DNA from 2 places in the Actinacidiphila sp. bgisy160 genome. Region 2 is predicted to be linked to the other one. Evidence: riboswitches for the same ligand, from Rfam matches in the RefSeq annotation. Region 2 holds a riboswitch; the other holds the start of a gene.

Region 1 (7,327 bases), on a different contig from region 2:
GCGGTGAGGTTGATGACGTCGACGCCGAGGGCCGCGAGGTCGGCGTCGATCGCGCCGGCGAGGACGTGGCCGCCGAAGGCGGTGAGCAGCACGGCCTCGCCGCCGAGGTGGGCGAAGGTGGCGGCGGCGCCCGTGGCGGGGCCGCCGGCGGCGATGGTCTGGGCGCGGGCGGTGAGTTTCTCGTTCGGGGCCGGGACGTGGTCGACGAGCGTGATGACATCGAGAGTGCAGAGGCCTACGAAGAGTGCGCGCATGGGCGCATAGTGGCAGCAGGGGGCGTGCGTTTCCCGTCTTACGCGCCTCCTACGGGTGGGGGTGCACCATTTTTCCGGGAGTCCTGACGCGCAGCGCGTCGGTGCCACTACGCTGAGTGCTCGCAATGGTGCGCGGGGAATGCCGTGAGCAGGAGGGCCGCATGGGGAACGCGCGACCAGGTGGGGCGGGTCCGGCGGACGTCGAGGTGGTGCTGGCCAGGGCACAGAACGCCTTCGACGTCGACGACCGCGTGCTGGGGCGGCTGTCGACCGCGCTGATGGGCTGCACGGAGCTTGCGTCCTTCCGCCAGCGCAAGGGTCCGCCGCGCAGGCTGAGCCGCAGAACGTTGCGGCACACGTTCCTGCTGGCCGACGGCAGCACACAGCTGCTGTGGGAGATCGAGCACAACACCGGCCCCGGCGCCGACGAACCGCTGTACGAGGTGTACTCCGACCCGGACGCGCTGGCCGTCGCCCAGCACGCGATCGACGCGCGCTTCGGGGAGCCCTCGCCGGAGGAGCTGGAGGCGGAGGCGGCGGACTGGCTGGCACGGTTGCCGCAGCTGGCGATGGACCTGACGCCCGGACCTCGGCAGTACACGGAGGAGCACTCCGCGGAGCACGCGTGGCGGGTGCTGCGGCGTGCCGAGAACACGGACGTACCGGGCGAGGAGCTGCGCAGCCGGCTGGGCGCGGCGGTGGGCCACGACATCGCGTACGTCACCGGGCGGCACACCCGGATCGGCACCGGCCGGGTCGCCGGCTGGACGCTGTACGAGCATGCCTTCCTGCTGGCGACCGGCGAGGAGATCAGCCTCTGGGAGGTCGAGCACACGATGACCCCCGACGGGCGGCCGGTCTGCGAGGTGTACGCCGACGAGACGGCGGCCTGCGACTCCGCGGACGTACGGCTGGAGGCTCTCTAGCCGCGTTCCGGATTGCGGCCGGGGTGCGGCCGGAGGAAATTGGGGCGTAGGCGTGTCGGTGGGAGGCGGGAGGTTCCCATGCCGGTCCTGACGGAGGTCGAGTTCCCCGGTGTGACGGCCCTGCAGTACGAGGAGGCGAACCACCGCGCGGGCTTCGGGCCCGAACACCCTCCCGCGGGGCTGCTCTCGCACGCCGCCGTGATCACCAACGAGGGCCTGCGGCTGGTGAACGTCTGGCAGTCCGCGCAGGCGCTCGAGGCCTTCATGGAGATCATGATGCCCGCCGCCAAGGAGTCCGGCTTCCCGGAGCCGAGCGGGCCGCCGAGGATCTCGGAGCTCTACAACTTCGTCGTCCCGTAGACACGGACCGGCGGCCCTGGGTGACGGGGGGTGTCGCCAAGGCCGCCGGAGTCCGTGTGGTCGTGCGTGGCCGGTCGCTCGTCTCAGACGGACAGGCCCTTGCTGCGCAGCCAGCCCATCGGGCCGATCGGGTCGCCGCCGCCGGGGCGCACCTCGAGGTGCAGGTGCGGGCCGGTGACGTTGCCCGTGGCGCCGACGCGGCCGATGGTGTCACCGGTGGTGACCTTGCCGGAGGTGACGATCATCGAGGAGAGGTGGCAGTACCAGAGCTCGGTGCCGTCGTCGAGGGTCAGGATGATGCGGTAGCCGTACGAACCGGCCCAGCCCGCCTCGGTGATGGTGCCGCTGTGGATGGCCTTGACCGGGGTGCCGGTCGGGGCGGCGAAGTCCTGGCCGGTGTGGGTGTTGGCCCACAGCGAGCTGGACTCGCCGAAGCCCGCGGTCAGGGTGTACGAGGTGACCGGCTTGACGAAGCTCTTGGCGAGCTCGGCCAGGCGGGCGGCCTCGAGCTTCTTCGCGGCCTCCTCCGCGGCCTTCTTCTTGGCGGCGGCCTCAGCGCGGACCCGCTCCGCCGCCGCGGACTTGGCTGCCTTGGCCGAGGCCTCCTGCTGCGCGGCGGTCCTGGCGGCCCGGTCGGCGGCGTTCCGCTGCTGCTGGGCCTGGTCGAGGATGCGGTTGCGCAGCGCCTCACCCGCGTCGGGGCTCAGGGCCTCGGCGACGGGCTTGGCCTCGGGGGCGCTGTCGTCGTCGACGAGCGCGCCGATGCCGGGCAGTTCGGACGCCTCGGGCAGATGGGGAAGGGAGACGGGGAGGGGGTTCTTGCCCTCGGCGGCGGCGACCCCTCCGACACCCAGCACGGCCACGGCCGCGACTCCGAAGACCGCCGAACCGCGGCCCAGGGAGCGCTGCTTGGCGACGCGGTGCCGGCCGCGCACGGGCCCGGCGGACTCCTCGGTGGGGTTCCACGGCTCGGCCGGCGGGCCCTCGTGGGGCGCGCCCTCGAAGGCCTCGAAGGCCTCGATGTCCTCGGCGTCCTCGCTGTGCCGGGCGTCCGCGAAGGCCTCGATGTCCTCGGGGAGCGGGTGGGTGGCGACGGTGGCGGTGGTGGCGGCGGCCTCGTACGCCTCGTGCCCGGCGGCCTCGTGCTCCGCGACGGTGGCGTCCTGGGAGGTCGTCTCCGCGGCGGCGGCCGCGTCGAGCCAGCCGGCGGCCATGTTCCACTGGCCGGTGTCCCAGCCGTCGATCGCGTTCTTCGTCGGCGGTGCCTGCTCGGCTGCCGGGGGGTTCCAGCCGGCGGCGATGTTCCACTCGGCGGTGTCCCACTCGGGGTATGCGCTGACGGACCCCTGTTGCTGTCCGGGTATCAGGGCAGGCTCGTTCGACGCCACGCGGGCGCACTCCTTTCCTTCCTTCTCGCCTACCGGGTTAGCTGACGGGTTCGGAGCAGGAAGGTCTCCTACGAGGACCGCGGAGGGCCCCCGATTCACCCCAGGAAGTGGTTCCCCGGTTCCCGCGGACGGGATTCGGCAAGCGCACGGCGCCGCCCTGTCGGCGGTGGGACGACCGCGCTGCGTTATCGAACGTTAATAGAGGCGCCCGCCAATTCCAAGCCACTCAAGCGAGTTCATGACGGGAATCTATGGGGATGGACGGGACAGAAGCGGACATTGGGTCGTGACTGCCGTGACCTATGGGAAATGTGAGTGTGCATCAGTCGTTATGCGGAAGGGAGTGTCGCGCTCACGAGGAGTGATGGTCACCCCGGACCCCGGCCGCCGAGCGCGCGCCCCAGACGGCCGTCCAGGCGCTCCGCCGAGGCGTCGGCGCCGCGGTGCGCCGCGAGCATTCCGTGCACTTCACGCTGCAGGACCCGGGTGAAGGTGACGTAATGCGCGGTCGCCGGACGGGCCCTGGCGGCCTGCAGCGCGCACCACAGCAGGGTCGTGTAAGCGGGGGTCGCGGCGGACGGCGAGGGCGGGGGCTCCGAGCCGCGTCCCGTGGGGCGGTCGTAGAACCAGGCGCGGGGGTCGTGAGGATCGTCACAGTTGACATTCCCGGCTCCGTATGCCGACCGCCGTGCCGGGGCGAAGCCGGCCCGGAGCAGGGCATGTTGGGCGTCGCGTCCGGTCAGGAAGCGGATCAGGTCCGCGGCGTCGTCCGGGCGGTCGCTGTTCGCCGCCACGCCGAGGCTCTGACCGCCGAGCGCCGCGATGCCGGGGAGCCGGGCCACGCCGAAGCGGACGCCTGGGGCGAGGGCGGCGTCCAGCCGGTTGTAGGCGTAAGGCCAGTTGCGCATCAGCACGCTCTGCCCCTCGGTGAACTGGGCGAGGGTGACCGACTCGTCGGCCTCCAGGGACACCGGGTTGAGGTTGTTGGCGGCGCCCAGCCGGCCGAGCTCGTCCAGGCCCTCGCGCAGCCCGTCCTCGGTGCCGATGTAGCGGCCGTCGCCGTCGACGAGTTCGACGCCCGCGGTCCAGAAGGTCTCCAGGGTGTTGACGGTCAGGCCCTCGTACGCGCGCAGCTGGGTGGTGTAGGCGGCGTGGCCGAGCGGGCGGACGTCGGCGAGCAGGTCGCCGATCTTGGCGTATCCGCGCAGGTCGGCGGGGCGGCGCCCGGCCTTGGCGAGGTCGTCGGTGCGGTAGTAGAGCAGGCCGACGTCGGTGTTGAAGGGCACCGCGTACGTGCGGCCCTTCCAGCGCCCGGCGTCCGCGGCCTGGCGCAGGAAGTCCCCGTCGACGAGGGCGGGGGCGAGCGGGCGCAGCAGCCCGCTGTCGGCGAACTCGGGGATCCAGCTGATGTCGAGGTTGACCACGTCGTACGCGGCGGTGCCCGACTGGAAGGCGCCGATCAGCTCGCTGCGCTGCTCGTCGGAGGCGGAGGGGAGCTCGACGAGCCGGGCGGGCCGGGACGGGTTGCGCCGGTTCCACTCCTCGATCAGGGCGCGGCGGACGCCGGGTCGGCCGCCGGCGGTGAGGTCGGCGTCGCTGGCGACGATCAGCGGCCGGGAGCGGTCGGGCTCCGGCGCCGGGGCGGCGGCGGGGCCGCTGCAGGCCGCCCCGGCCAGCAGGAGCAGGGCGCCCAGCGCGCGGCGCGCGCGCCGGCGGCGGACGGGGCGCGGAGGGCGGAGGGTGCCGTCCACGCCTCGGGGCCCGGTGGCTGTCATGACCCTCCCGAGGTGAGGCGGGTGATGGTCTCCGCGACCCGGTTGGGCAGGTCCTGCGTGGCCGTGAGGCAGGCGCCGCCGCCCTCCGTCACGGCCTTGTTGAAGCGCAGCGAGCAGCCGTAGCCCTCCAGGGACACCACCAGCACGGGGACGTCCACGTCCGGCGGGTCGACGCGGGCGCTGTCCTCGTCGTCGGTGATGAGGACGATCAGGGCGCCGGGGGAATCGGCGAGGGCCCGGGACCACTGCCGCAGGGCGGCGGCCACGGGGGCGTCCCGCTCGACCGGTGCCAGCGCGCGGATCGCGGCGTCCCGCGCGGCCGCGTCGTTCGGCCCGGGACGCAGGAGGGTGCGGCCGGGCACGGCGGCGATGCCGTACCGGTAGCCGGAGGCTCGGGCCAGCACGGAACGCACGACGGGGACGTTGGCCCCGGAGTAGGAGGAGCTGGAGACGTCGACGGCGAACAGGACGTCGCGCCGGGTGCCGGCGGCCTCACCGTGGTCCCGCAGCGCGGCCTCGATGTCCTGCCGGGTGGGCGGTTCGCCGCCAGCCGGGGGGTCGGCGACGAAGACGGCGCTGTCCAGCGGGGTGTCCCCGGCCGCGGTCGTCCCGCTGACGTCCGTACGGAAACCCTGCGCGGCCAGCGCCCACTGCCCCGGGCGGGAGCGGAGCCATTCCCCGAGGCGGTGCACAGCCTCGGCGCGTTCGACGCGGTCGGCCCGGCCGGTCTCCCAGGTCACCGGTACGAGGGTGAGGTCGAGGGGCGGCACGTCGGCGGGGTAGTAGGCGGTGTAGGGGTCGGACTGGTTGCCCAGGCAGGGGGGACGGGACTCCAGGGCCGGGGTGACGAGGCCGGCGAGAGTGGACTCGGTGGTGAGCAGGGCCTGTTGGGTGCCGCGTCGTTCGACCAGCCAGGTCCGGGCGGAACAGGCCAGGGCCCGGTCGTCCGGTGGGGGCACGGCGTCGGTGGTGACCCGGGTGCCCGGCGCCAGGTGCAGCAGCTGGTCCAGGGCGGCGTCCGAGGAGTGCGGTTCGGCGCTGCGGACGACCACGCCCTGGGCGCGGGCGGCGTCGACCAGTTGCTGCGCGGTGCTGCCGGTGCGTGCCACGCCGTCCAGCGAGGTCGTGGTGGCGAGGACCGCGGGCGAGTGCGCGAGGGTGACCGGCCGGCCGAGGACGACGACGCTCTCCGGCCGCCGGGTCTCGGCCAGGACCTGGGTGCGGGCGGTGCCGGCCGCCGGTATCCACACGTCCGGGTGCGGCCCGACGTCCCGCAGTGGCATCGCGCAGTCCCCGCCGTCCTGGCAGGCGCGTTCCGGTTCGGCCCAGGCGGCGGAGGCGCGGAAGGCGGCGATGGTGCGGTCGGTGGGGGCCGCGTAGACGGTGGTGTTGATCTGGCCGCAGCCCTCGGGCCGGCCGCCGAGGGAGGCGCTGGTGGCGGCGGCTTCGCTGTCCTGGAAGGTGTCGAGCACGGAGGTGAGCGCGGCGCGCGTCTCCGGTGAGGTGAGCACCCGCAGTTCGAGCGGGGCGGGGCACAGCGGTGCCGGGCGGTGCGCCCATGTCCAGCCGGTGACGCCGCCCGCGACCAGGGCCAGGGCGGTGCCGGCGCCGACCACGCGGTGCCAGAGCGGCTGGTGGGGGCCCGCCGTCCACGTCCAGGCGAAGCCGGCGTACTGGGCGAGCCGGCGCAGCGGTGCCAGCCAGCGGGTCCCGCGGGCGGGGCGCGGGGTGAGCCGGGCCTGGGACAGGACGGTGTCGCCGGCGCTGTTGCTGGAGCGTTCGGTCGGGAACCAGGGGTCGTAGTCCGCGCGCTCGTCGAGCGTGGCGGCGTACTCGCCGGCCAGTTCGTGCAGCCGGACCCCGAGGCGCTGCACGGTGACCGGCTCGTACGGGTCGGTGCCCTCGGCCAGCACCCGGACCAGGGCGCCGGTGAAGGGCGTCGGGTCGATGCCGTCGCCCTTGTGGATGCGCGAGCCGACGGCCGAGGAGGTGATCAGGGAGAACGGCCGCTCGGGCAGCGGCACCAGGCCGGCGTTGCCGGAGTAGCAGCAGTCCAGGACGAGGACGACGCGCTCGGCGCGCGAGGAGGCGAGCAGCCTCAGCAGGTCCCGGTACGGGATGCCGTCGAGGCGGGCGCCGTCCTTGGTGGACTCCCGGGTCATCAGGTACAGCTCGGGCTCCCCAGTGGCCAGGTCGACGTAGCCGTGCCCGGTGAAGTGGACCAGCAGCAGGTCCTGGGCCTGGGCGGCGGCGGTGCCGATCAGCCGCAGCGCGCGGTCGCGGGTGCGCGCCTCGGCGAGGGTCTCCACGGTGCGCGGGATGAACCGGCCGAGTCCGCCGGAGACGAGCACGGCGCGCAACCGCGCGACATTGGCCCTGGCCGAGGGGATGTTGGAGAAGTCACGGGAGTGCTCGTACTGGGACACCCCGATCAGGACCGCCCGCGACCGGGACGCGAACGGTTCGTACGGCATGCCCGCCGGACCTCCCCAGGGCCGTCTTCCTCCGGATCTAGTTCTCCAGCGTCTGGCGGATGCGGGCCGCCATCGCCTCCAGCTCGCCGCGGGTCAGGGCGTCCCGGCCGGTGAGGACGCACTCCACGTCCCCGGCGCGGACGGTGACGC
Region 2 (7,327 bases):
CATGCGTTCGACGTGTGGGCTGTGTTGCGCGTCACCCTGAAGACGGACGCGCGCAACGCGCGCTCCCGGGCGGCGATCGAGCGCATCGGCGGCCGCTTCGAGGGGGTGCGCCGCGCCCACACCCGCGCCGTGGACGGCACCGTCCGCGACAGCGCGTACTACTCGATCCTCGCTGACGAGTGGGCCGGCGTCCGTGCCGCCCTGCAGGCCCGTCTCGCCTGAGTCCCGACACCGACGGGAATGGGCCGGCCCTCGACGGGGGCCGGCCCATTCGCGCGTGCGGGGCGGTCGTCAGGGGATGCGGACGCCCGCCTCGGCCGAGAGCCGGTCGATCTCGGCCAGCTCGTCCGGGCCGAGCGGGCCCGCGTCGAGGGCGGCGAGGTTCTGGTCGAGCTGGGCGACGCTGCTCGCGCCGATGAGGACGGAGACGACCCGCGGGTCGCGCAGCACCCAGGTCAGGGCCAGCTGGGCCAGGGTCTGGCCGCGCTCGCCGGCGAGCTTGTCGAGCGCGTGCAGGAAGGTGAGCTTCTGCTCGGTCAGGGCGTCGCGCTTGAGGAAGTGGCCGAGCGCCATCCGGGAGTCGGCCGGCACACCCTCGAGGTAGCGGTCGGTGAGCTGGCCCTGGGCGAGCGGCGAGTAGGCGATGAGGGCGGTGCCGGTGTCGCCGACGGCGTCGAGGACGCCGGCCTCCGGGTCGCGCTGGAGGATGCTGTAGGCGGCCTGGTGGATCAGCAGCGGGGTGCCCAGATCGCGCAGGATCTCCGTCGCCCGGCGGTGCGCCTCGGCGGGGTAGTTGGAGATGCCGGCGTACAGGGCCTTGCCCTGGCGGACCGCGGAGTCCAGGGCGCCCATGGTCTCCTCCAGGGGCGTGTCCGGGTCGAAGCGGTGCGAGTAGAAGACGTCCACGTGGTCCAGGCCCATGCGGCCCAGGGACTGGTCGAGGGAGGAGAGCAGGTACTTGCGGCTGCCCCACTCGCCGTACGGGCCGGGCCACATGTCGTACCCCGCCTTGGTGGCGATGAAGAGCTCGTGGCGGTACGGGCGGAGGTCCTGGGCGAAGATCGTGCCGAAGTTGGCCTCGGCCGAGCCGGCGGGCGGGCCGTAGTTGTTGGCCAGGTCGATGTGGACCACGCCACGGTCGACGGCGCGGCGCAGCACCGCGCGCTGCTTCTCCAGCGGCGAGGTGTCGCCGAAGTTGTGCCACAGGCCGAGGGACACGACGGGCAGCAGGACCCCGCTGCGCCCGGTCCTGCGGTATTCCATCGAGGCGTAGCGGTCGTCGGCGGCGAGGTAGGGCACGCGAGGGCTCCCGGGCGATGTGAGGAAATGTGCGGGATTGGGAGGCTACCTTCGCCCAATCGGCGCTGTCACGTCCGTCTTCCGGACGGCGGCGCTCGTCAGTGCCCTCTTCTCGCCCCGCCGCAGGGGCGGTTGTGGCGCACGCCACACCGCGGACCGCGCCGGAGCGGCGCATCCGGGAATCGGGGGATGCGCTCGGTGGTTGGCTCAGAGGGTGTTCCTGCGGGTGGGTCCTCAGGACGGCGTGGTCGGGGGCGGGTTGGAGCGGTACGCCTCCTGCTTTATCCGGCATTGAGGTATCTAACCGGACATATGCACCCACAGTGCATGCATAGCGAATCGATGCGTGATGGGTGTCACGTGCCGAATACGCGGCGGGAGCCCTAGGCGACGCAGCGTCTAATTTCTCCACCGGATTTAACCGTACGATATCGCGCGATTACCGTGCGCCAATTTTTCGCCTACGCAGAGCGGACACTTCTCACGTAAAGTCACAGAAGCTGTTGATCGACTTGCGGTCCGTCGGGTGGCGTGATTCCGCTCCTTGCTCCCGAACGATTCCGTCGTTTAGCTTCCAGATCTCGCAGGACCAATTCCTGCGAGATTCTTCCGGGTGGAACGCCTAGTCCTGCCGCTGCCCGGACGCCGGATGACAAGACCGCACGGCAGGAGCGGGGGACCCAGGTAGTTGCCGTTCCCGTTGGTCTCGGGACGGCTAGGGGTGAAGTCGCAGCGACGTGCCTTTATTTGGCATGCCCAATCGCGGCCGGGCATCTCCAGTCCGAACCCGACAGCTTACCTCGCAGGCGTCGGAGAGGAATTCGGCATGCCCGGTAAGGGAAAGCACCGTCGTCCGCGGAACACCCGCATCACCCGTATCAGCGCCCTGGCCGGCACCACCGGCGCCGCGGTGGCGCTCCCGATCGTCGGCGCCACCGGTGCCCACGCCGCTCCCGTGAGCGTGTGGGACAAGGTCGCGGCCTGTGAGAGCACCAACAACTGGTCCATCAACACCGGTAACGGCTTCTACGGCGGCCTGCAGTTCACCCAGAGCACCTGGGCCGGCTTCGGTGGCACGAAGTACGCCCCGCGTGCCGACCTCGCGACCAAGGCCGAGCAGATCGCCGTCGCTGAGAAGGTTTTGGCGACCCAGGGCCCGCAGGCCTGGCCCGTGTGCGGCCCCAAGGCCGGTCTGACCAAGGCGATGGCCAACCCGTCGGCGACCCCGGCGAGCGCCTCCGTCGCCGCCGCGAAGTCGGCCGCGAAGCCCGCCGCGAAGCCCGCTGCCCCCGCCAAGAAGGCCGAGGCGCCGAAGAGCGCCGGCGGCTCCTACAAGGTCGCCGGCGGCGACACCCTCTCCAAGATCGCTGACGCCCAGTCGGTCGACGGCGGATGGCAGAAGCTGTACGTGAACAACAAGTCCGTCATCGGCGGCAACCCGAACCTGATCTACCCGGGCCAGGTCCTGTCCCTGGGTGAGAAGGCCGCCGCCAAGACCGCGCCCAAGGCCGCGAAGTTCGCCCCGGCCGCCGTCAAGGCCGCCAGCACCTCCGGCTACACCGCCCCGCTCGACCGCGTCACCCTGGGCACCGCCTACCACCGGGCCGGCGCCATGTGGTCCAAGGGCTACCACACCGGTGTCGACTTCATCGCCTCCACCGGCACCAAGGTGAAGTCGATCGCCGGCGGCACCGTGGTCTCCGCGGGCTGGGGCGGCTCGTACGGCAACCAGGTCGTCGTCAAGCACGCCGACGGCCGGTACTCCCAGTACGCCCACCTGTCCTCGCTGTCGGTCTCGGCCGGCCAGACGGTCTCCGTCGGCCAGCAGCTCGGCCTGTCGGGCGCCACCGGCAACGTGACCGGTCCGCACCTGCACTTCGAGGTGCGCACCACGCCCGACTTCGGCTCCGACATGGACCCGCTGGCGTACCTCCGCGCCCACGGCGTCAACGTCTGATCAACTGTTCTACCGTCATCCGGCGCTAGGGTGTGCCCTGTTCCCCTCTCTCGGGGAACAGGGCACATGCCTTTGGTCTGTGACCGAAAACGGATCGAATATTTCCATTTCATGTTTCCTCTCGAACGGTCGATCAGTAGCCTCTGACGCACATGGTCGTGTCCACGACCACGCGTCCTGATCGCCGACGAGCTGGAGCCGTTGATGGAGCGTCCTGCCTGGGCCCCTCATGGGATCGATCTTTCCGTGCCGAGCGTGTCCCGCATCTACGACTACTACCTAGGCGGCTCGCACAACTTCGAGGTCGACCGGGAGGCGGGACGGCGGGCCATCGAGGCCTTCCCGGGGCTCCCGAAGATCATGCAGGCCAACCGGGCGTTCATGCGCAGGGCAGTGCGCTACTCCGTCGACCAGGGCATCACCCAGTTCCTCGACGTCGGCTCCGGCATCCCCACCTTCGGCAACGTCCACGAGGTCGCCCAGGCGGCCAGTCCCGGCGCCCACGTCGTCTACGTCGACCACGACCCGGTCGCCGTCGCCCACAGCCGCGCCGTGCTGGAGGGCAGCGAGGACGCCGCGATCGTCGCCGCCGACCTGCGCTCCCCCCGCGACATCCTGGACAGCGCGGAGGTGCGCGACCTCATCGACCTGGAGCGCCCGGTCACCCTGCTGCTCGTCGCGGTCCTGCACTTCCTCGAGGACGCCGACGAACCGGCCAAGGCCGTGGCCGAGCTGCGCGATGCCATCGCCCCCGGCAGCCTGCTGGTCGTCACCCACGCCTCGGTCGAGGGAGGTCCGCGCAGACCCGAGGAGGGGGAGCGGGTCGAGAACGTCTACCGCAGCGCGAGCTCGCCGCTGATCATGCGGTCGCGGGCCGAGGTGGGGCGCTTCTTCGACGGTTTCGACCTCGTCGAACCCGGCCTTGTCTCCCCGCCGTTGTGGCGTCCCGACGGCACGGACGACGACGCGCCGGACCCGGTTGTCTTCAGCGGCTTCGCGGGCGTCGGCCGCAAGGCGTGACGGTGACCAGAGAACCCGGCCCGGAGCCGGAGCCCGTCGACAGCCTACGGCGCTTCGCGATCATCTGGAGCCGGGCGATCTACCCGGCCACCGCCACCTCCATGACGCGCGGCGAGTTCGAGGAGTACCTGCTCCCGCTCGCCGCTCGCCTCAACGCCACCCTGCGCGCGCAGCCTTTCGACCCCCGTCCCGCCCAGGAGATCGGTGCCGCGCTCGTGGCCGCGCACTGCACCGACCCCGAGGCGCTGGCCCGTATCCTCGACGTCGTCGACGCCTACCTGCTGCTGTACTGCCCGCCCGGCCCCGCCATGCCGCCCGAGGAGAGCCGCACCCGCTGCAACCGCCTGCAGCACTGGGTGGCCGCCGGGTACGCCCGCGCCCTGCAGGAACGCACGCGGACCGAGCAGGAGGCGCTGTCCCGCGCGGCGCTCGCCGCCCGGGCCGCCATCGAACAGGCGTTGCACGAGAGCGAGGTCCGCTTCCGGGCCGTCTTCCAGGGCGCCTCCATAGGCATCGGCATCGCCGACATGGACGGCCGCATCCTTGACGTCAACGACGCCCTCACCGCCATGTTCGGCGGCCTGGAACGCCACATCCGGAGCAAGAACGTCTACGACTGGGTGCACCCGGACGACGCCCCCGAGGTCTGGGAACTGCAGCGCCAGCTCAACCGGGGCGAGCGCGACCACTACCGCATCGAGAAGGCCTACCACCGGCCGGACGGCAGCGCCCTGTGGACCAACCTGACGGTCTCCCTGCTGCGCGATCCCGCCGGGACCCCGCAGTACATGCTCGCGCTGATGGAGGACATCACCGAGGAGCGCCTGCTCAGCGAGCGTCTGCGGTACGAGGCCACCCACGACGCGCTCACCGGCCTGGCCAACCGCAACCTCTTCTTCGAGCGCCTGGAGCAGACGCTGAACGCCTCCGACGGCATGGGCGTCGGCGTCTGCTACCTCGACCTCGACGGCTTCAAGGACGTCAACGACAGTCTCGGCCACGCCGTCGGCGACCGGCTCCTGGTCGCCGTCGCCGAACGCCTTCAGGCCTGCGTCACCACCCCCGACCAGCTCGTGGCCCGCATCGGCGGCGACGAGTTCGCCGCCCTGGTCGTCAACCCCGCCAGCCGCGCGGACATCACGGGCCTCGCCGACCTGATCCTGGCCGCGCTGGCCGACCCCATCCGGGTGGACGGCCGCGAGCTGACCGTGCGGTGCAGCATCGGCATCGTCGAGGGCCAGGCCGGCTCCCTGGGCCCCGCCGAGGTGCTGCGCAGCGCCGACATCACGATGTACCGGGCCAAGGCCGCGGGCGGCAACCGCTTCGAACTGGCCGACCCCGACTCCGACGCACGCGCCATCACACGGCACGGGCTGACCAACCGGCTGCCGACGGCCCTGGAGCGCGGCGAGTTCTTCATCGAGTACCAGCCGCTGGTCCGGCTCGGCGACGGCAGCGTCCGCGGCGCCGAGGCGCTGGTGCGCTGGTGTCATCCGGTGCACGGGATCCTCGGTCCCGACCAGTTCATCCCGCTCGCCGAGAGCACCGGGCTGATCGTGCCGCTCGGCCACTGGGTGCTGCAGCAGGCCGCCTGGCAGGCGCGGGACTGGCAGTTCCCGCGCAGCGACGGCCATCCGCTGCGGATCAACGTCAACCTCTCACCGGCCCAGCTCGGCCACCCCGGCCTCGTCCCGGAGACCCTCGCGGTGATCAAGGACGCCGGGCTGGAGCCGACCGCGCTGTGCCTGGAGGTCACCGAGAGCGCCTTCATCGGCGCCGACGAGGAACTGATGCGCCCGCTGCGGGAATTCGCCGAACTCGGCATGGCCATCGCCCTCGACGACTTCGGCACCGGCTACTCCAACCTCGCCTCGCTGCGCCGGCTGCCCATCACCACGCTCAAGCTCGACCGCTCCTTCACCCGCGGCATGCAGCAGCAGCCGGCCGACCCGGTGGACGTCAAGATCGTGGAGATCGTCGTCGACCTGGCGCACACCCTCGGGCTCTCGGTGACGGTGGAGGGCGTGGAGACCGGCACCCAGGCCGAGCACCTGCGGGCGCTGGGCTGCGACACCGCGCAGGGCTGGTACTACGCCAGACCCGGCCCGCCCGACCGCCTGCACTCGCTCTCCCTGGTGGACACCACGACCTAGGGACGCGACGGCACCGGGGGACACGCGCGGAGGAACCGCAGTAGCGCGGCGTTGAACTCCTCGGGCCGCTCCAGGTTGGGCAGATGCCCGGCCCCCTCGACGACCACGAGCCGCGAACCGCGGACGGCCGCGTGCATGGCCTCGGCCTCGGCGACGGGGGTGTACACGTCCTCCCGGCCGACCACGATCAGCGTGGGCACCCGGACCCCGGTCAGCACGGCCGCGTAGTCGCGCCGTCGGGCGCGGCCGCGCAGGGCCGCCGCGGCGCCCTCGGGGGAGGTGCCGCGCATCATCCGCAGGACGTGCGCGGCCACTTCGGTGAGCGCCGTCGCATTGTGCGGTGTGATCATCCGGTCCAGCACCTCGTCGGCGTAGCCGGACATCCCCTCGGTCAGCAGCCGGTCCGCCATCGCGTCCCTGGCCCGCCGCCCCTGCTCGGTCTCGGCGCCGGGGAAGGTGTCGGCGAGCACGAGCCCGGTCACCCGGGCGGGGAACAGCCGCTGGAACTCCATGACGATCTGCCCGCCCATCGACAGCCCGCCGACCACGGCCTCCGGAACGTCCAGGTGGTCCATCAGGGCCGCGATGTCGCGGGCGAAGGTCTCCAGTGGGGTGATCCCGGAGACCACCTCGCTCGCGCCGTAGCCCCGCAGGTCCGGCACGATCACCCGGCGGCCCGCCGCCGCCGCGGGGAGCTGCGGGGCCCACATCGAGCGGTCGAAGGGATGGCCGTGCACCAGTACCAGGGGGGAGCCGGGCCCGTCCCCCTCGTCGTCGTACGCCAACGTGACGCCGCCCACCACCGCCGTCGCCAAGGGAATCTCCTCGCCTCGCATCGTCACCTCCCCGCAGGGGAGTTGACCGCGATGCTAGGTTCCCCTCCCTGCTCGGTGCAATA

The links. A riboswitch is a leader RNA that binds a small molecule or an ion and turns the genes downstream of it on or off. The one in region 2 is predicted to bind cyclic di-AMP.
Region 1: it holds a riboswitch for cyclic di-AMP, as region 2 does, so the genes downstream of both, AC3EUJ_RS02645 (M23 family metallopeptidase) here and AC3EUJ_RS20335 (transglycosylase family protein) in region 2, are expected to answer to the same signal.

Annotation. Positions count from the first base shown of each region.
Region 1 covers NZ_JBYIQW010000001.1:546,554-553,880, reverse strand. The annotation lists gene AC3EUJ_RS02660 (PfkB family carbohydrate kinase) at 1-254, opposite strand, end outside; gene AC3EUJ_RS02655 (DUF6227 family protein) at 416-1,180, shown strand; gene AC3EUJ_RS02650 (hypothetical protein) at 1,259-1,540, shown strand; gene AC3EUJ_RS02645 (M23 family metallopeptidase) at 1,624-2,754, opposite strand; cyclic di-AMP (ydaO/yuaA leader) riboswitch at 2,940-3,079, opposite strand; gene AC3EUJ_RS02640 (extracellular solute-binding protein) at 3,297-4,703, opposite strand; gene AC3EUJ_RS02635 (caspase, EACC1-associated type) at 4,700-7,177, opposite strand; gene AC3EUJ_RS02630 (effector-associated constant component EACC1) at 7,215-7,327, opposite strand, start outside.
Region 2 covers NZ_JBYIQW010000025.1:5,964-13,290, reverse strand. The annotation lists gene AC3EUJ_RS20345 (GNAT family N-acetyltransferase) at 1-222, shown strand, start outside; gene AC3EUJ_RS20340 (aldo/keto reductase) at 292-1,299, opposite strand; cyclic di-AMP (ydaO/yuaA leader) riboswitch at 1,933-2,123, shown strand; gene AC3EUJ_RS20335 (transglycosylase family protein) at 2,126-3,256, shown strand; gene AC3EUJ_RS20330 (SAM-dependent methyltransferase) at 3,461-4,276, shown strand; gene AC3EUJ_RS20325 (putative bifunctional diguanylate cyclase/phosphodiesterase) at 4,273-6,429, shown strand; gene AC3EUJ_RS20320 (alpha/beta fold hydrolase) at 6,426-7,244, opposite strand.